Linked DNA regions of Gemmata obscuriglobus. The protein of the gene in region 1 binds, or shares a complex with, the protein of each later gene. Links are inferred from orthologs where the notes say so. Each region holds a gene or a part of one and is shown in the gene's direction. Other genes may lie near its edges.

What was found.
Region 2: the proteins of prmC (region 1) and prfA are in contact, whole or in part, in a crystal structure (PDB 2B3T), measured with the Escherichia coli proteins. The link is inferred for Gemmata obscuriglobus from one-to-one orthologs.

Annotation. Positions count from the first base shown.
Region 1 is NZ_CP042911.1:6,101,958-6,111,263, reverse strand. The notes cover bases 697-3,619. They hold prmC (peptide chain release factor N(5)-glutamine methyltransferase), read left to right. Parts: upstream 697-1,681; coding sequence 1,682-2,557; downstream 2,558-3,619. Other genes in these bases: GobsT_RS25580 (DUF1559 domain-containing protein), read left to right, coding at 3,112-3,619; hemP (hemin uptake protein HemP), read right to left, coding at 2,610-2,786; GobsT_RS25595 (hypothetical protein), read left to right, coding at 697-1,573. Outside these bases: more of GobsT_RS25595, read left to right, coding at 401-696; more of GobsT_RS25580, read left to right, coding at 3,620-4,239; GobsT_RS25575 (PepSY domain-containing protein), read left to right, coding at 4,257-5,375; GobsT_RS25570 (outer membrane protein assembly factor BamB family protein), read left to right, coding at 5,711-7,036; GobsT_RS25565 (pirin family protein), read left to right, coding at 7,272-7,964; GobsT_RS38965 (TIGR02996 domain-containing protein), read left to right, coding at 8,189-9,306. UniProt on the Escherichia coli protein: Methylates the class 1 translation termination release factors RF1/PrfA and RF2/PrfB on the glutamine residue of the universally conserved GGQ motif, i.e. on 'Gln-235' in RF1 and on 'Gln-252' in RF2.
Region 2 is NZ_CP042911.1:6,698,276-6,707,502, reverse strand. What follows is about bases 1-2,844. They hold prfA (peptide chain release factor 1), read left to right. Parts: upstream 1-806; coding sequence 807-1,883; downstream 1,884-2,844. Other genes in these bases: GobsT_RS27940 (YHS domain-containing protein), read left to right, coding at 2,773-2,844; GobsT_RS27945 (hypothetical protein), read left to right, coding at 2,398-2,676; GobsT_RS41260 (TIGR02996 domain-containing protein), read left to right, coding at 1,896-2,087; GobsT_RS27960 (type B 50S ribosomal protein L31), read left to right, coding at 360-644; GobsT_RS27965 (PP2C family protein-serine/threonine phosphatase), read left to right, coding at 1-266. Outside these bases: more of GobsT_RS27940, read left to right, coding at 2,845-3,492; GobsT_RS27935 (hypothetical protein), read left to right, coding at 3,648-5,114; GobsT_RS27930 (hybrid sensor histidine kinase/response regulator), read right to left, coding at 5,284-8,340; GobsT_RS27925 (thioredoxin domain-containing protein), read right to left, coding at 8,365-8,931. UniProt on the Escherichia coli protein: Peptide chain release factor 1 directs the termination of translation in response to the peptide chain termination codons UAG and UAA.

The DNA of each region.
Region 1 (9,306 bases):
CTCCACTTGGAACTTGGACCCTGGAACCTGAAACGACTGAAGTCGGCCCGGGCCACGCTCACCCGGTCGAATCGGAGCGCCTACAACTCTGATGTCGCAACGCCGGGTTGCGCTCCGCTCACCCGCGCGGGCGGCGCGGGGCGATCGGTCCGCGGTGGTTGCTCCGCCGCGGGCTTCTCTGTGTGCCGTTTGCCCGGTCGCGCTTCTTGGCACCAAAGAAATTGCTTTGCGTGGCGCCGCCCCGTCGCGCTCTGCGGCACGGCGGCCGTGAAGGCGAAGCCGCTTTCGTTCGCGCCACGCGCTGCCTGTTGAGGCCGCGGAGTGCGGCACTGAAACGACGCGCACGGGCCGGCGTCCGTATGCTGTCTGCGGCCCTCGCGCGCCGTTTCGGGGTGTACAGATGGTGGGTCTTGAGGCTCTGATATTTGTGCCCGCGCTGGTCGGCAGCACACTGTTCGGGTTCTTGTTCTTGCTTTGCGCGGCGAACTACTACCTGTCAGTGCTGGAAGGCACCGCGGCGGGCGCGAAGGAGATCCCCTGGCAGGGCGAGGCGCTCACCGACAACTTCCTCAAAGTGTTCTACCTCGCGTGGCTGATCGGACTCTGGGCCGGACCGGCCTACCTGATCAGCCGGGCGGTCGGGCCGAGCGAACCCTGGCTGAAGTTCGTGGTCCCGCTGCTGGTGATGTGGGCTCTGTACCCGGTGAGCCAGCTCGCTTCGCTGAGCGCATCGACCGCGTGGGTGCCCCTTAACGCGGACGTGTTCGCCCGGTTGGCGCAGAAGCCGGCGGTAACGGCGGGCTTCTTCGTGTTGACGGTGCCCGTGTACGCGGTGTTCGGGGTGGCATTCAAGTGGGCGTTTCTGACCAAAGGTGAGTACCCGCTGCTCTTTGTCGGAATGCCGCTGCTGGCGGTTACGATGCTCCTCTATGCCCGCTTGTTGGGGCGGCTGGCGTTCGCGCTGCTGTTCACAAAAGACCTGCTCCGGCGCCGGAAGAAGAAACCCAAACCGGGGCCGGCGAAACGCGCCCGCGTCAAGGAATCTGAAGAGTCAGTCGCGCTCGCGACTCAGCCGAGTGACCTCCAGCCGATTAACACTCCGGACGGCGAACTGGTGGGGTACAACGTGCTGATCGCGGACGACGATCCGCCGAAGCCGCCGCGCAAGCGTGTGAAAGCGCAAGTGGCCGACGACGACCCTCCGAAACCGCTTGCCCCGCCGCTCCCGCGCGAGCGCGACCCGGCCGATTCCCCGCGCTCGCTTGACCGTGGGGAAAGCCGGACCGATGAGGATGAGGACGCTTTGCCTTACGAGATGAAAGCCGCCGAGGGAAAAGGGCCGGAAAAGGCAACACTGCCGTCAGAGGTCTTAAAGCCGCGCGCGGATGAAGTGGCGCTGCTCGACCGGCGCGATGCGCCGACCGCGCCGAAGCGGGTATGGTCCGGCGAACTGTTCGTGTTTCTGGGGCAACCGGGTACGGTCTCTGCAATTCTCGTGCTGACCGCGATGGGGTTCATGGCCGGAGTGATGGTCCGGGTGGCTCGTGCATTCGATCCGACTGCCGGTGAGTGAATCCGTCGCAGCACAGAACGCGACGGCCGTTCACCAAACCGGTCTGTCACGGCGGCGCGGCATTCGCAATAATGCCCCAACGCCCTCAATCTTGCCGAGAACGGACTCATGCCCCCGCCAACGCCGACCGTTTGGACCGTCCGCGCGCTGCTCGTGTGGACCACGGACTTTCTCAAAACGAAGGGCGTTGAAGCGGCCAAACTCGAAGCGGAACTGCTCCTCGCACACGTCCTGCAAACGGACCGCACCTACCTCACCATGCGGTTCGACGAGGAACCGACCGACGCCGAACGGGCGAAGTACAAGGAACTCATCACGCGACGGTTGGCCGGGTGGCCGGTTGCGTACCTCGTCGGCTCGCGCGGGTTCTATCTCCTCAACTTCGATGTGGACCCGGCCGTCCTGATCCCGCGTTCCGATACCGAAACCCTCGTGGGCGAGGCGCTCAAGCGGCTCAAACCGCTCACGGCTCCTGCCGTCCTCGATATCGGCACCGGTTCGGGGTGCATCGCGGTGAGCCTGGCGCACCAAAAGAAAGATTCACACGTTACCGCGACCGACGTCTCGCCCGACGCCCTTGCGGTGGCCAAGCGCAACGCCATAAAGAACAACGTGGCGGATCGGATGACGTTCCTTCAGGGCGACCTCTTTGCGCCGCTGCCCGCCGGGGTAACGTTCGACCTCGTCGTGAGCAACCCGCCGTACATCGCACAGTCGGAGTTCGCGGAACTGGCACCCGACGTTCGTGACCACGAGCCGCGGGTCGCCCTCGACGGCGGACCGGACGGGCTCGCGTTCTACCGGCGGATCGCTGCGGCCGTCGGCCCGTTCCTCAAACCGGGCGGGTCGCTTCTGCTCGAAATCGGCTGGAAACAGGACGCCGCCGTGCGGGCGCTCATCGCCGAACAGCCGGAACTCGAACTCGGCCCGACGATCAAAGACATGGGGAAGAACCCCCGCGTCGTGACCGCGAAGAAGAAGTGAGAATGACGTTGTCAGCGGTCCGGAAACGCCCCTCTCGCGGACAAGGTCATTCTCACTTCTGCAAAATCAGCTTGCCGCGGCGTGTGATCCGTAACCGGTAGCGCACGCCTTCCAGCTCGATCCACACCTCACGTTTGCCCGCGAACAATTCGTCCGCCTGGATGGTCCGCTCGGACCCGCCCGTCGCAGCAGGTTCGTCGCGGTCATCCTCTGGGTCTTTATCGCTCATCGGTAGCTTCTCACCACTTGGAACTGAGACGCAATTTCACGCGCCACCCCGCACCCACGCCCCGGTCCACCGAACCCGGAGCGTTTCAGTGCGATATTTCCTGCTCGAATGTTGACAGTATCCAATCCGCAGATAATGTAAAGCTGTCCTATTGAGAATTTGTCTCAACAAGGTCGACGCGCCCCAGCCGTCATTATGCGGTTGGGTCGTGTCCGTGAGCTTGCTCAGGCACCGCTCCAGGGACGCGACCGGCCCCCACCAGCCGCACGCTCACCAACCCGCAGTGACGCAGCTCCGCTCTCACTCCCCAAAAGGAGAGGCGCCCATGCGCGCGAAGAAGGGCTTCACGCTGATCGAACTGCTGGTTGTGATCGCGATCATCGCGGTCCTGATCGGCCTGCTGCTCCCGGCGGTGCAAAAGGTCCGCGAAGCGGCGGCCCGGATGAAGTGCGCCAACAACCTCAAGCAACTCGGCCTGGCGGTCCACAACTATCACGATTCGGTGCAGAAGCTGCCGGTGTTCAGCTTCGCCCCGAACGGGCACTCCGAGGGCGGCTCGTACGCGCCGTCGGTTCTGCCGGACGGGATCACCTCGAAGCACTTCAGCGGGTTCCTCCTGATCCTGCCGTACATCGAGCAGGACGCCTACGCCAGCAAGTACGACCGCACCAAGAGCTACAGCGACGCGACCGTCGGCGCCGACGGGGTGACCTCGAACCGGACCCTCACCAGCAACCCGATCCCGACCTACCTCTGCCCCTCGATGCCGGTGCCGCAGAACGCCGGGTACAACTCGTACAGCAGCTACGTCGCGTCCCGGGGGAACTTCAGCTACATGACCGACGGCTCGGGCGCGGTCATCCAGACCGGGACCGGCACGAAGCAGCGCTGGACCGAGGACGACGGGATGTTCGTCTCCGCGTTCGTGCCCCCGCCGGCGACCAACACAACGGCCGCGGGCAGTTTGCGCTACCTCACGTTCGCCAGCGTCACCGACGGGCTGTCGAACACGTTCCTTGCGGGCGAGAAGCACTACACCATTCAGGGCAGCACCTGGGTGAGCGGCACGAACATCCACACCGGCGCGGCGCTGACCGGGCCGTTCACCGGCAACACGAACTACGTGTTCCCGCACCCGGGGGCGGACGCGAACGAGGGCGCCACGCACACGCCGATGAACTTCAAGACGCTGGTCGGCCCCGCGGCCACGTTGAACATGAAAGCCGGCACCGTGACCTGCACGGCCGCGGCCCCCTCGGCGCTCAACACGAACGCGGACAGCGCCTGGTACAAGAACACCGCCCTCGGCGGGTTCCGCAGCAGCCACACCGGCGGCTGCAACTTCGTGTTCGGGGACGGGTCGGTGAAGTTCGTTCGCGAGAGCGTGTCAATGGCCACCTACCGGGCCTTGGGCAGCCGCAACGGCGGCGAAGTGATCGGCAACGACTACTAACTTTCGGAGCGCAAACGATGAGTGTTGCCGAACCGCCCGCGCCCGACGCGGGCGCCGGGTACGACCGCCCGGCCCCGCAGGTCAAGCGCCGCCCGCTGGGCAAGCGGGTGATGCACGTCGTCCGCCGGGCGCACCTGTACCTCGGGCTGTTCCTGCTGCCCTGGGCCGTGCTGTACGGCTTCACCGGGTTCCTGTTCAACCACCCGACCGCGTTCAGCGACGCGCCGTCGGTCTCGTTCGGCGCGACCGAGCTGGCGGGCACGCCGATGGAAGCGCCGCCCAAGCCCGCGGAACTGGCGGCCCAGGTGGTCGCGGCCCTCAACGAGCGCGCGAAAGGCGAGCACGCCTACACCCTCGTTGAACCGGAGAAGGCGAAGTACACACGCGACCTCGCGTTCGCCACGGCGAAGGCCGAGGGGCAGGACGTGAACATCGCCATCGACGTGAACAGCGCCGGCGGCACGGTGCGATCGAGGAACGCGGTAGCGGCGCAGCCCAAGAGCGAAGAGAAGGCCCCGTTCGCCGTCAGCGGCACGAAGGGCGGGCGCGGAGAAAAAGGCGGGGGCGGGCGAGGGGAGAAGGGTGGCGGGCGCGGGGAACGCGGGGAAAAAGGCGGCGGGGGCTCGAAAGGTGAGCCGGCCCCGTCGGCCGCTCCGCCTCAGACCGGTCTTCAGCTCCCGGAACCGCTCCACGAGCGGGTGAAATCGGCAGCGCGCACCGTCCTCGAACGCACCGGGTTCCCGACGGACGAACTCACCGTGACCAGCGTCCCGGATCTGACGTTCCGGATGTCCGAGGGCGAGAAGGTGTGGACCGTCACTTACAACGCCCAGAGCGGCACCGTTAACGGGGCGTCGGCGGGCGCGCCGGCGCCGCCGGAGGAGCTTTCGACCCGCCGGTTCCTCACCCGCCTGCACACGGCACACGGGTTCCCGGGCAGCACGAACGCGCGGTGGTTCTGGGCCGTGATCGTGGACGTGATGGCGTTCGTGATGGTCTTCTGGGGCGTTTCGGGTGTGTTCATGTGGTGGCAACTGAAGGCCACGCGCAAGCTCGGGTTTGCCCTGGTGTTGTTTGGCGCGTGTGTCGCACTCGCGCTCGGGTTCGGAATGCACGACCTGATGACCGCGCGGTGACCTCATTCACTCACAATCCGGTTGGTGCTGTCTGTTTTGGTTTTTGTCTTTGTGGCACAGACATTCCTGTCTGTGCGGCCTTATCGCCCTGCACAGACAGGAATGTCTGTGCCACAAGAAACAGATACCACCAGCCGGGTCGTGAATCAGATCGTGCGGGCTGCTTTTGCGCGTGGCGCGGGGCGATCAGTTTGAGCACCGCGCCTCCGGCATCCACATTTCCGCCTCAGCACTATGCATATGCGTTTAATTTAGTATAACTAAGTTATTCGAGTAGCTTGCACCCTACTGCCGCGCTGCGCAGACCGCAGCGAACCGTTACCCGGAGGGCGCTCATGCGCGCCGCACTCGTACTCACGCTCTCACTCTCGACCGCACTGTCCGCCCCGGCGGCCGACGCTTGGCCCGGCTTCCGTGGCACCGGCGAGTCCGTTGCTAAAGGCGCGTACCCCACCGCGTGGGGTCCCAAAGACGGGCTCGCGTGGACCGCGGACCTGCCCGGCTACGGCCAGTCCTCTCCGGTGGTGTGGGACGGCACCGTCTACCTGACCGCCGTGGAAGGGGACAACCGCGAAAAGGGGTACGTGGTCGCGCTCGACGCCAAGACCGGCAAGGAGAAGTGGCGGCACACCTTCGAGCCCACTCAGAAGGCAAAGTGGAGCTACACCATCAGCCGCGCCGCCCCCACCCCGTGCGTCGACGCGGACGGGGTGTACTGCTTCTTCGAGGGCGGGAACCTGATCGCGCTGACCCACGCCGGCAAGGTGCGCTGGGCGCGCGACCTCGTGAAGGAGTACGGCGAGTTCCAGGGCGGTCACGGGATCGGCAGCTCGCTGGCACAGACCGAAGACGCCGTGTTCGTTCTCATCGACCACCGCGGGCCGTCGTACCTGCTGGCGGTCAAAAAGGTGGACGGCGAAAACAAATGGAAGGTGGGGCGCGAGCAGAAGGGCGGCTGGGCGTCTCCCGTCGTCGCCACCCGGAACGGGAGCCCCGAGGTGATCGCTAGCAGCGCGGGTACGGTGATCGGCTACGCCGCCGACACCGGCAAGGAACTGTGGAAGCTCGACAACGTGGTCGGGAACACGATCCCGTCGGCGTCGGTGATTGGCGACCGGGTGCTGTTCGGCGGCGGCACGAGCCGGTCGAAGGAGGAATCGCCCGCCGGGGCCAAGAGCAACGGGTGCCTGAAATTGGTCTCGAAGGACGGCAAGCCGACGTTTGAACCCGCGTGGGCCGCAAGGGCGGGCGTCTCGAACTACGCCACCCCGCTGGGGTACGAAGGCGTCGCGTACTTCGTGAACCAGGTGGGCGTGGTGTACGCGCACGACCTCGCGACCGGCAAGGAGCTGTTCGCCGAGCGCACCGACGGCGCGTGCTGGGCCTCGCCGGTCGGCGCCGGCGGGCACGTGTACTTCTTCGGCAAGGACGGCACCACCAGCGTGCTGAAGGCCGGCAAGGAGTTCGATCAGATCGCATCGAACAAGCTCTGGGAAACGAAGGCAAAACCGACGCCGGCCGGTGGCAAGAAAGACGCGCCCGGTGACAAGAAGGATGCGCCCGGCGGTGAGTACGGCGACCCGATCGTGTACGGGGTTGCCGCGGCCGACGGCGCGTTCTACATCCGTACCGGCGCGCAACTGTTCAAGGTCACGAAGTAGCCGCCACCGGGCACGTTGTAACTTGCCCGCCGCGCCCGGTGACATCTCCGGTTCGGCACGACGACTGTCGCTATAAACGTCGTGTTGCGCAGGCCGAAGACGGCACCGGGAGTACGGCCCCCCACCCGGGGGGCGCATTGTGCGTGAGTGGCCCGGCACCGGTCTGAAAGTCGCACCTCTGCCCGCGGTATCCCCTGGTGCCCCACCTGACCTCGGGGCGCCACTGGATTCACCAATGCTCACGATTCGTAAAGGGACCGACCGCGGGGTCACACGCTACGGCGGCTGGCTCGACAGCCGGCACACGTTCTCGTTCGGCGAGTACCAGGACCCCAAGCACCACCAGTTCCGCGCGCTGCGGGTCATTAACGACGACCGGGTCGCGCCGGGCGGCGGGTTCCCCACGCACCCGCACCGCGACATGGAGATCCTGACCTGTGTGCTGTCGGGGGCGCTCGAGCACGCCGACAGCATGGGCAACGGCGAAGTGATCCGGGCCAACGAGTGGCAGGCGATGACCGCCGGCACCGGGTTAACGCACAGCGAGTTCAACCCGTCCGACGAGGAGCCCGTCCACCTGCTCCAGATCTGGCTGTTGCCGGACCGCCGCGGGCACAAGCCCGGGTACCAGCAGAAGGTGTTCACCGACACCGACAAGAGCGGGAAATGGGCGCTGGTGGCGTCCCCGGACGGGGCGAACGGCTCGCTGACGATTCACCAGGACGCTCGCGTGTACCAGACCAAGCTGCGCGGGGAGGGCGTCCGTCACGAGTTGGCTGCTGGCCGCGCCGCGTTCGTCCACGTCGCCACCGGGACGGCGACCGTCAACGGCAAGGAACTCGTCGCGGGTGACGCGGTCGCGGTTGAACACGAGCGCGAGGTAACCGTATCGGGTAACGGTGAAGTGCTCCTGTTCGATCTGGCGTAGCGCGTGCCCGGATCCGGTTGCGGTCACACATTGTTTCGACGAGCCCGCGGCGTGAAGGGGCACACGGTGCCCCTTCACGCCGCGGGCTCGTTGAGGTCCGGCCCCACTTCGTAGCCGGCAACTGCAACACGGGACCGGAACGGGTGCGCGGGGCGTCATCGCGTGACAGCGGTGCTCACGGGTGCGAGAATACCCGCGGGCATCACTGAAGTGGGAAGGCACGCATGGCACACCCCGAGGAGGTCGCGCTGTACCGAGCGATCCTGGCGGACCCGCACGAGGACACCGCGCGGCTCGTGTACGCCGATTGGCTCCAAGAGAACGCCGAGCCCGCGCACGCGGACCTCATCCGCACCCAGTGCCGGCTCGCGCGCACGCCCCCGTGGGGCGACGGGTACGCCGCCGACCGCGTTCGGAGCGGCCGGTTGCTCCGCGAACTCGGTACGAGGTGGTGCCGGGCGCCCGGCGCGCCGGGAACGGCCGAAGGGTTCCCGACCGGGTTCTTCGTCCCGAGCCGCGGGCTCGCGGGCGGGGCCACCGCCTTTCTGGACCCGGTGCCCGAAGCGCGCGCCCGGGACTGGTTCGCGCACCGACCGATCGCGTCGGCCCGGTTCTACTTCGACCCGAGCGCGGGGGACCGGCGCTGGCTGCTGACGACCGACGCGCTGCCGGCCCTGCGGACTTTGTGGCTGGAACTCGGCCGGTTCTGCCCCGCGGAACTGCGCCCGGCGATCTACCGCACGCTGGCCGAGACGGCGGCCCGCGCCGACCTCACCCGGTTGGAACTGAACGGGCCGGTCCCGTCCGGCGGGTTGGAGCGCCTGGTCCGGTCCGCGCACCTGCCGCGTCTCGAGGTGCTGTCGCTGACCGGTTCCGATTTCAGTGACGAGCAGGCCTTCGTCCTCGCTCGGAAAACGAACCTGCCCGCGCTGCGCGAGCTTACGCTTTCGGGAGAGAACCTGACGGCGCCGGAGCTGACGCCCGCCGGGGCGGCGGCCCTGGGGCGCGCGGACTGGGTGTCGCGGCTCACCGCCATCCGGCTCGGGGGGCACGCGGCGCTAGGGGGCGACGGGCTGAAGGCGCTCCTCGGCGGCACGCGCCCGGATCTTCGCACGCTCGAGGTGCGAAACTGCCACGGCGCGCACCCGGCGGTGGCCGAACTGGTTGCCGGTCCGGGGGTGCCGGGGCTCCGCGAACTCGCCGTGTCGGGCCAGTGGGCCGCCGCGCACTGGAAGTCCCTGACCGGCGGGCCGCAGGAGCTGCTTTCACTCACGGTGTGGGGGCACCTATCAACCGGGCGACCGGCCAAGGCGTTCTTCGACCGTCCGGCGCTCCGCGACCT
Region 2 (9,227 bases), 600 kb from region 1 along the record:
CGGGGCCGTTCCTAGGTACCGCCGATACGACCTACCAGCCGCTTACTGGGGTGCTGAAACCCGGAGACCGCCTACTAATCGGGACCGACGGGACGCGCCCCGATGGGGCGCCCGGCCCGGGGGCGGCCGACCGGCTGCTGGACGCCGTAACGAGGCACCGCGCCGCGACCGGTTCGGAGTTCGTCGACGCGGTTGCCCGCGAGTTGCTCCAGCACCTTCACCACGCCGACGATTTTACGCTGCTGGGAGTGGAAATGCTGCCGTAATCTCGCGTGACTGAGCGGGCGACGCTGCCTTGTCGCCCCGCCGATGCGTCTCTACGATAACTAGCCTAAACTTGTATTTGTGGAGCAATCGTTATGAAGAAGGGCATTCACCCCAACTACCGGCCGGTCGTGTTCCAGGACGCCGCGGCGGAGTTCGCGTTCCTGTCGCAGTCGTGTGTGCCGACCACCGACACCATCAAGTGGACCGACGGGAACGAGTACCCGCTGTACAAGCTGGAAATCTCCAGCGCCAGCCACCCGTTCTTCACCGGTAAGATGAAGCTGCTCGACACCACCGGGCGGGTCCAGAAGTTCAACGACAAGTACAAGAAGACCGGCTACGGCAAGAAGGACGCGAAGGCCGAAGACAAGAAGTAAGGCACGCCTGCGTCGTTCGGTGTTCGGTTCCAGCGAGGGCGGCTTGTGTCTCACGTTTCGGATCGGCGGGCGGCTTACGACCTCGGACCGCTTTAGCGGCCCCGATACTCGTGCGCCCGTTCCGATCAGACACCCAGCACCCGAACACCAGACACCAAAACGATGTTTCCCACACTCGAACCGCAACTCGCGCGTTACGCCGAACTCGAACAGCAGCTTTACGACCCTGCGATCGCCGGCGACCCCGTCAAAGCCGGCGCCATCGGCAAGGAGCGGGGCGCCCTTGCCAAGATCGTGGAGCCGTACATCGAGTACAAGCGGCTCTGCCGGGCCATCGCAGACGCCGAGGTAATGGCGGCCGACCCCGACCTGAAGGACATGGCCGACGAGGAACTGGCGGACCTGCGCCCGAAGCGAGACGCGCTCCACGCCCGAATCGAAGAGAAGCTCCTGCTCGACCCATCAGAAGACTTTTCCAAACTCATCATTGAAATCCGGGCCGGCACCGGCGGCGACGAAGCCGCACTGTTCGCCGGTAATCTGTACGAAATGTACACCCGGTACGCGCGTGAGAAAGGCTGGAAGATCGAGGAGATCGCCTCCAGCCCCGGTGAAGCCGGTGGGTTCAAGGAAGTCGCGTTCGGCGTCACCGGCGACGACGTGTACCAGCTCCTGCGTTACGAGTCCGGCGGGCACCGCGTCCAGCGCGTGCCGGCCACCGAGACCCAGGGCCGCATTCACACCTCGGCGGCGACGGTCGCGGTGCTCCCCGAGCCCGAAGAGGCGCAGGTCGAGATCAACGAGGCGAACGACATCGAGTGGGAGCGGATGCGGGCCGGCGGGGCCGGCGGGCAGCACGTCAACAAGACCGAGTCGGCGGTGCGCATCTGGTACAAGAAGGGCACCCCCGACGAGATGGAAGTGAAGTGCCAGGACGGCCGCAGCCAGGGCAAGAACTACGAGCAGGCGATGCGTATTCTGCGGTCCCGCCTGTTCGAGCGGCAGCAGGAACGCATCCACCGCGAGCGGGCCAGCATGCGCAAGGAGCAGATCGGCTCCGGCGACCGCAACGCCCGCATCAGAACGTACAACTTCCCGCAGAACCGCTGCACGGACCACCGGATCGAGTTCACCGTCTACAAACTCGACGCGATTATGGCGGGCGCCCTCGACCAGATGATCCAGCCGATGCGCGACCACGTCAAAAAAGAGAAGCTCGCCGCCAACGGAGCGAAGTGACGCGAACCGTTCTTGCGTGAGCGGGCGCTGTCGGACGAAGCGGCGTTCCTGGGCGCGGTCCGCGCTAACCCTGGCGATGATACCGCTTGGTTCGCGTTTGCCGACTGGCTCGACGCTCGCGACGACTCGCAGGGGGGACGTGTGTCTGTGCGCTTTGCAGATCTCGCGCCAATCAGTCTGACACGCAACTGCCGGATGCGCTAGTGCCCGACATCTCGGCGGCCGTCTCTATCCCGCCAGGAGGAAAGCGGCGACACGCTTGCTATTTGCTGTTTGATATCGCACTAAACGGTTCGTTTGTAATTGCCGTCGCCGGCTACTCTGAAGGGCGCGACCTGTTCCGCCCGAAAGCGGCTGCCACCTGTACCGGTTCCGCAGGGGGCGGGCGCCGCACTTTCAAACGCGGCACACAACCTACTGCACCGGGTTGCCGTTCGTGGGCCGAATGAAGTAGCGCCGAACACGCCATGGTGTGTTCGGCGCTACTTCATTCGGCCCACGAACGGTGGTGGTTATGCCCTTCTTCGGTTCTAACAGCGGAACGTACCGGGCCGCGGGCGACGTGAACAGCACCGGGTTCACCGACGGGATCACCGAAACCGTCGTGCGGCGGGAGCGGTTCACAATCGACCCACCGACCCACAGCGGTGGCGGGTTCGCGGACCTGATCGCGGGACCGGTGTTCGCCTCGGTCGTCGAGACCTCCTCCGACGCGTTCGACGAGGCCCCGGACGGCCCCAATGACGCCCTCGCATTCGGGCCTGAAGCCGCGGATGGTATTTTCGTGGGCTAGGGTATCATGGAGTTGTGGAACTGAACCGGCGGCACCGCGTCCAAACTCTGCCCGACCCGCCGCTTACTTCTCCACGAAACCAACAGGAGTTACGCGATGTTCCAGCGGACCGCCGCCCTTGCCGCGCTTGCGGCCGGCATTCTCGCGCTGGCCTCGGCCGCCGGCCTGGCCCAACCGAACAAGAAGGCCAAGCCCGACGACGCGGCGAAGGTCAAAAAGGCGCTGCAAGAGGTTCAGGACTTCGTCGGCACGTGGAACCTCGAAGGCACCCAGAAGGTGGGGGGCAAAACGGACGCCTGGAAGGAAAAGGTGGCCTGGGGGTGGAAGTTCAAGGACGGGGAGGCGTGGATCGCGGTCGAGTTCGCGGAGGGAAAGGGCAAGTACTTCTCCGGCGGCGAACTGCGGTACAACCTGGACAAGAAAAAGTACGTGCTCGCGCTCACCCCGAGCGGCAAGGGAGAGGCCCAGACGTTTGAAGGTGACATCGCCAAGGGCGCGCTGAAAGTGGACCGCAAGGACGCCAAGACCGGCGACGTGTACCGCGTGACGATGAACACTATTGCAGAGGGCGCGCGGTTCGCCATGAAATACGAAAAACAGGACGGCGGAAAAGGGCTTTTCTCGACGGTTCATCAAATGTCAGGGAGCAAGGACGGAGAGTCGTTCGCGGGCGGCGCGAAGAAGCCCGAGTGCATCGTGTCGGGTGGGTCGGCGAACATCCCGGTCACGTACATGGGCAAGACGTACTACGTGTGCTGCTCCGGGTGCCGCGACGAGTTCAACGCCGATCCAGCCAAGTACGTGAAAGGCAAGTAGAGGAGGATCGAGAGTGAGGGGCACGCCCAAATGTCAAACGGCAACTCCTCACTCCTCGCGCAGTCGCGGCCCTTTCCTTCAAGTTCCCCAGCTTCTCTGGTCGATCATGGGGACATGGCGCATCGGATCCCTCCGCGCCACAAGGGAGGTCCACCGTGCGAGCTCGAAACAGCCTCCGCTTCGCCCTCGGTCTGTTGGCCGCGCTCGCGCTGTCTACTGCCGCACGCACCCAGGACGACCCGTTCGGCGGGCTCCGCCCGTACTATTGGCCGCACCGCTCGTTCGGGTTCCCGATCGATCAGGACGCGGTCGCGAAGATGGACCCGAAGCCGACCCACATCCAGCTCTACTACGCGCTCAACCGCGGAACGTTCCAGAAGGGGCCGAAGCTGCCGCTCACCGGGCTCAGCGACATCAACGGCAACAAGAAGGGCATCATCTTCGACGCGCCGCGCGACGGCGACTACGAGTTCGTGGGGCAGTACATCTTCGCGAACGGTGAAGTGAACCCGAAGTTCGACGCCCTTGCCGCCACCATCCGTGTGGTCATCGACACCACGTTCCCGCGGGTCCAACTCGCCCCGCTCGGGAGCGGCGTCGAGTGGCGCGCGACCGACGACAACCTGGACCCGGCCGGTGTCACGCTTGAGTGCAAGTGGCCCACTAGTTCCGAGTGGACCAAAATCGACGCCCCCAACCGGGTGTTCAAGGCGAGCGACAGCTACGCATGGAAGATCCCTCAAGGTAAGTCGCTCGACGTGCGGGTGGTCGCCCGCGACCGGGCCGGACACGAAGGTTCGTCGCCGGTGGTGCGCATCCCGGCCGAGTCCGGCACCATGGTCGGGTTGCCCAAAAGCGGCGGTGGCACGTTCACCGGCACCACACTCCCGCAGCCGCGCATCGACTTCGTCAACCGGCTGGACTTCACCGTCGAGTCCACCGTTCAAAAGATGGGCCGGTCCGGGGTGCAGGCGGCTCACCTGTACGTTCAAAAGGACCAGGGCGACTGGGCGCACGTGGCCCGCTACGAGAAAAAGCTGACGCCGGACAGCAAGGGGCCGCACAAGCTGTCGCTGCCGTACAAGGCCGAGCGTGAGGGCACCTACGGGTTTTACATCATCCCCGAGAGCGGCGCCGGTGCGAAAGCCGATCCGCCCAAGAAGGACGACCCCGCGATGGTGCTGGTGGTCGTGGACACCAAACCGCCCGAGGTTCAGATCACGGCGGTTCAGGTTAAGCCCGGCGGGGTCCGCGGGCCGCTGGTGGAGATCACCTGGACCGTGGTCGACCCGAACCTCATGCCGCAGCCGGTGAGCTTGGAGTGGTCTCTCGATCGTTCCGCGAAGCAGTGGAACGAGATCAAGTACCGGTTGGACAACAACCTCACGGCGACCAGCGGGCGGTACGCGTGGGAGGTGCCGGACGATAAGGTGTGGAAGTTCTACGTCCGCGTGCGCGCCCTGGACAAAGCCGCGAACGAAGGGGAGCGCATCTGGGACAAGGAAGTGGTCGTCGACCTGGAGAAGCCGTCCGCGACGATCGATCGCGTCCGCGGCGGAAGTGAGCCCGAGAAGCCCGCTGCGCCGGAGAAGCTGCCGACAAAATCGGACCAGACGCCGTGATAGTCGGGTCGCAGAGCGGCGGTGCTCCGGCGTCGGGACGACTCGTTCAGTCCATCGCGCGCATCTTGCGGCGATTACGACCTTCCGGCACACTGTAAAGATCCCGTGGCTGAACCGGGCCGACGAGTGCGCGGTGATGGACGTTTCGACACGGTGGCTGGCGCGACCGCTAGCCGGGTGCCAGTTCGGGCGCGGCCGCAAGTGCGGCGGTGAGGCGGCGCACCTCACACGTCAGTCGCTCCAGCGCGACCGGAGCGGTACTCAAATTGCCTGTCGCGCCGATCGCCTCCAGCGCCTGTGCCGTGTCCACCACCGGCTTCGCGCTCAGATACCCAGCCGCCCCCTTGAGACCGTGCGCCGCACGGCGGACCGCCACCGCGTCCCCGCCGCTGACGGCCTCGCGCAACTCCTCAAGGAACCGCTCCGAGTCCGAACGGAAGAGCCCTGCCACCTCGGTGAACAGCTCCTCGTCGCCGGCCAGGCGTTCGACCGCGCCGGCGCGATCGAACGCCGGCTCCGCGGCCCCGGCCGGTATCGCTGGTCCGGGTGTAGCTACGTTTGCAGTCACGGTCGCCGTCGCCGTCGCCCGGTCCAACACCCGGGTCAGCTCGGACCGTTGGACGGGCTTGCTCACGTAATCATCCATGCCCGCGATAAGGCACCGCTCGCGGTCGCCTTTCATGGCGTGCGCGGTCATTGCCACGATGAGCGTGTGGCGCCCGGTTCCCGCCTCGCGCCGGCGGATCACCTGGGTCGCCTCGAATCCGTCCATTTCTGGCATCTGCACGTCCATCAGCACGATGTCGAACGGTTCGCGGCTTAGCGCGTCGACCGCCTGGCGCCCGTCGGCGGTCATGGTGACCGCGTGTCCGAACTTCTCCAGCAGCCGGAGGACGACCCGCTGGTTCACCGGGTTGTCCTCGGCCACCAGCACCCGCAGCCGCGGCCCCTGCGGCGCTGGGCCCCGGCCCGCGGCCTCGCGCGGCGTCCGTGAATCGGCGGGCGAGGCGTTTAGGGCACAGGTGCCGCGGAGCGCCGCCGCGATGGCCCGGCTCAGTTCGGCGCTCTTGACGGGCTTCACCAGGTACGCGGCCACCCCGATCTCGCGGCACCGGGCCGCGTCGCCCTGGCGGTCCGCGGACGTGAGCATGAGCACCGCGGTGCCCGCCAACTCCGAATCGCCCACGATCCGCTCGGCGGTCGAGAACCCGTCCAACCCGGGCATCATCCCGTCGAGCAGCACCAGCGGAAACGGCTTCCCGGTTGCGGCGGCCCAGCGCAGCTCGTCAAGGCCCTCCGGCCCGCTCGCCGAGCACGTCGGCTTCGCGCCCCAGTGGCGCACCGTCTCGGCCAGAACCCGCCGGTTGGTCGCGTTGTCGTCCACAATCAGGATCGGAAAGTCGGTGAGGTCCACGGGCGTTTCGGCCGCGCGGGCGAAGGCCCCTTTGGCCAGTTCCAGGCGCGCGTCGAACGAGAACGTGCTCCCCTTTCCGGACTCGCTCTCGGCCCACAACCGGCCCCCCATGAGCCCCACCAGTCGCTGGCAGATGGTGAGCCCGAGCCCGGTGCCCCCGTACTTGCGGGTGGTGCTCCCGTCCGCCTGGGTGAACGGCTCGAACACCGCCTTCAGCTTTTCACCGGGAATCCCGATCCCCGTGTCCGTGACGCTGAACCGCAGCACCACCGCGTCCCCCGATTCGGGCACCCGCTCGCACCGAACGAGGACCTCGCCGCGGTCGGTGAACTTGATCGCGTTGCCCACCAGGTTGGTCAGAACCTGGCGCAGCCGGTGGGCGTCCCCGAGGAGCACGTCCGGCAAATCGGGGAGCAACTCGCAAGCCAGTTCGAGGCCCTTCGCGTGGGCCCGCCCGGCGAGCGCCTTGAGCGTGTCCCCGACCATGTCCCGGAGCGAGAACGGGAGCGGATCCAGGTCCAGCTTGCCGGCCTCGATCTTGGAGAAGTCGAGGATGTCGTTGATCACCGTCAGCAGCGCGTCGGCGGACGACTTGACCAGCCCTACCGACTCCCGCTGCTCGGGGGTCAGCCGGGTCTCCAGCAGCAGCTCCGTCATCCCCACGATTCCGTTCATGGGGGTGCGAATCTCGTGGCTCATGTTCGCCAGAAACTCGCTCTTCGCGCGGCTCGCCGCCTCCGCCGCCGCGGTCGCCCGCCGGAGCACCTCTTCCCACTCCTTGCGGGCGGTGATGTCGAGGATCTGCGACACCACGTGGTGCGGTCGGCCCGCCGCGTCGCGCACCAGCGACACGTTGACCTGCACCCACACGACCGACCCGGCCTTGTGGACGTACCGCTTCTCGCGCTGGTAGCTGGCGATCTCGCCGGAGATCATCCGGGCCGTAAACGCCGCGTCCGCGGGCCGGTCGTCCGGGTGGGTGACGGCCTCGAACGCGCACTGTAACAGTTGCTCATCGGTGTATCCGACCGTGTCGCACAGGACGCGGTTGACGCGCACGAACCGGCCCTCGGGGGTGAGGATCGCCATCCCGATCGCGGCGCTGTCGAACGCGCTGCGGAACCGCTCTTCCTGCTGCCACAACTCGGCGGTGCGCTCGCGGATCCGCTCCTCGACGGTCGCGTGGGCCGCTTCCAGTTCCGCTTCGCGCTGGGCCGTGCGGGTCAGGTCGCGCTCGCCCCACCAGCACGACGCGCCGAGGAACACGTCCAGGAACACCACCCAGCCGGCGTGTTCGACCCACCGCCAGTCGGCCCCGGCAACGGTTCCGTAGACGGACTCGGGCCACGCGAGCCCGCGCGCGATGTGGTCCAGGGCGGTCACCGCGGACGCCACCAGCAGCACCCGCCAGTCGCGGTACAGGGCCAGGAACGCGAGCGACCCGAACACGTGGAAGTGGGTCTCGATGCGCCCGCCGGTCAGGTGGATCAGGACCCCGGCGGAGAGCATCTGTGCGGCCGCGATCACACACCGGGTGCTGGTCGCTCCCGGGCGCCGCAGCGCCAGAGCTACCGGCAGCGAAACGACCAACCCGCCCAAGGCGACTGCCGCCCAGATGTGTGGGTGCGTGCGGCTGTCGGCCCCGGACCAGGTGCGCGGCGACACCCACACCGCCAGCGCCACCATCGCGAACCATTGGAGCAGCAACAGCACAGCGAACGTGCGGTCCGTGCGCCGGTGGATCGCCCCGCGAGCCAGCGCCGCCAGTTCGACGACGCGCCCGGCCCGGTTCGCTCCTGCTGCGTTCGACATCGCACACCCCACTCAGATCGCGGCTCACGCACCAGGGGTCAAAAGCTCGCACCCGAACACCGGGGCGGTGGAGGCGCCGGTCCCCCCACGCACCCAACTCAGTACCGCCCGTCGGGCCAACCCTTCGCCGGCCCGCCCGCGGCTCGGCGTCAACCCGCCGCTGAACACCACCGCCCCGTTCGGTGCGGTCAGCGTGGCGTGCCCGGACGTTTCGGCGCCGAACAGCCGCGCCTGCACTCCGTCCAGGTCCAGGGCGACACGCGCACCGGGGACACGCGCGGCTTGGTCCCAGAGTTCCCCCCGCGCCCACCCTGAATCGACGCCGTAAGGAACGACGAACAGCATTTGAACGGCGAGGTCCGGTGCGGCACCGGTCACCTGCGTTAGTTCGGCGAGCGTCGCCCGCGAGCACGGGCAGTGCGGGTGAACGAACACGGTCAGTAGCCAGCGGTGCGGTGGAGTATTTTTAGGAGCGGCGGGCGCACCTGCCGCTCCTGGTGTCGTGTCGTACCGCTCCCAAAACCAGAGCCCCGCGCCGATTGCAGACAGCCATACGGCCGTGAGTAGCCACACGCCCTTTTCGCGCGCCATCGCCCGGCTCCTGCGCTCGTGCCCTCGCAAAACGGTAGTTCAGGTGTAGCCGTAGTTCAGCCAAAAACCGCGGCTCGGGGCCGTTCCCGGTGACCGGATGAGGGCCGTTCCAGGCGAAGGATGAAAACACGTGTGTGGCGAGAAGGTGACAACGCTGACAGAACGAAATGGGGTGCCAGTAATTTCAAATTGGCGACAGCCGTGACGAGATCAATTGCACGACTGAACACGCTCCGGTTACCTCCCGCCTGCGTCAGCAGGCGGGGACGCAGAGCCAACAAACTTGAAACGACTGG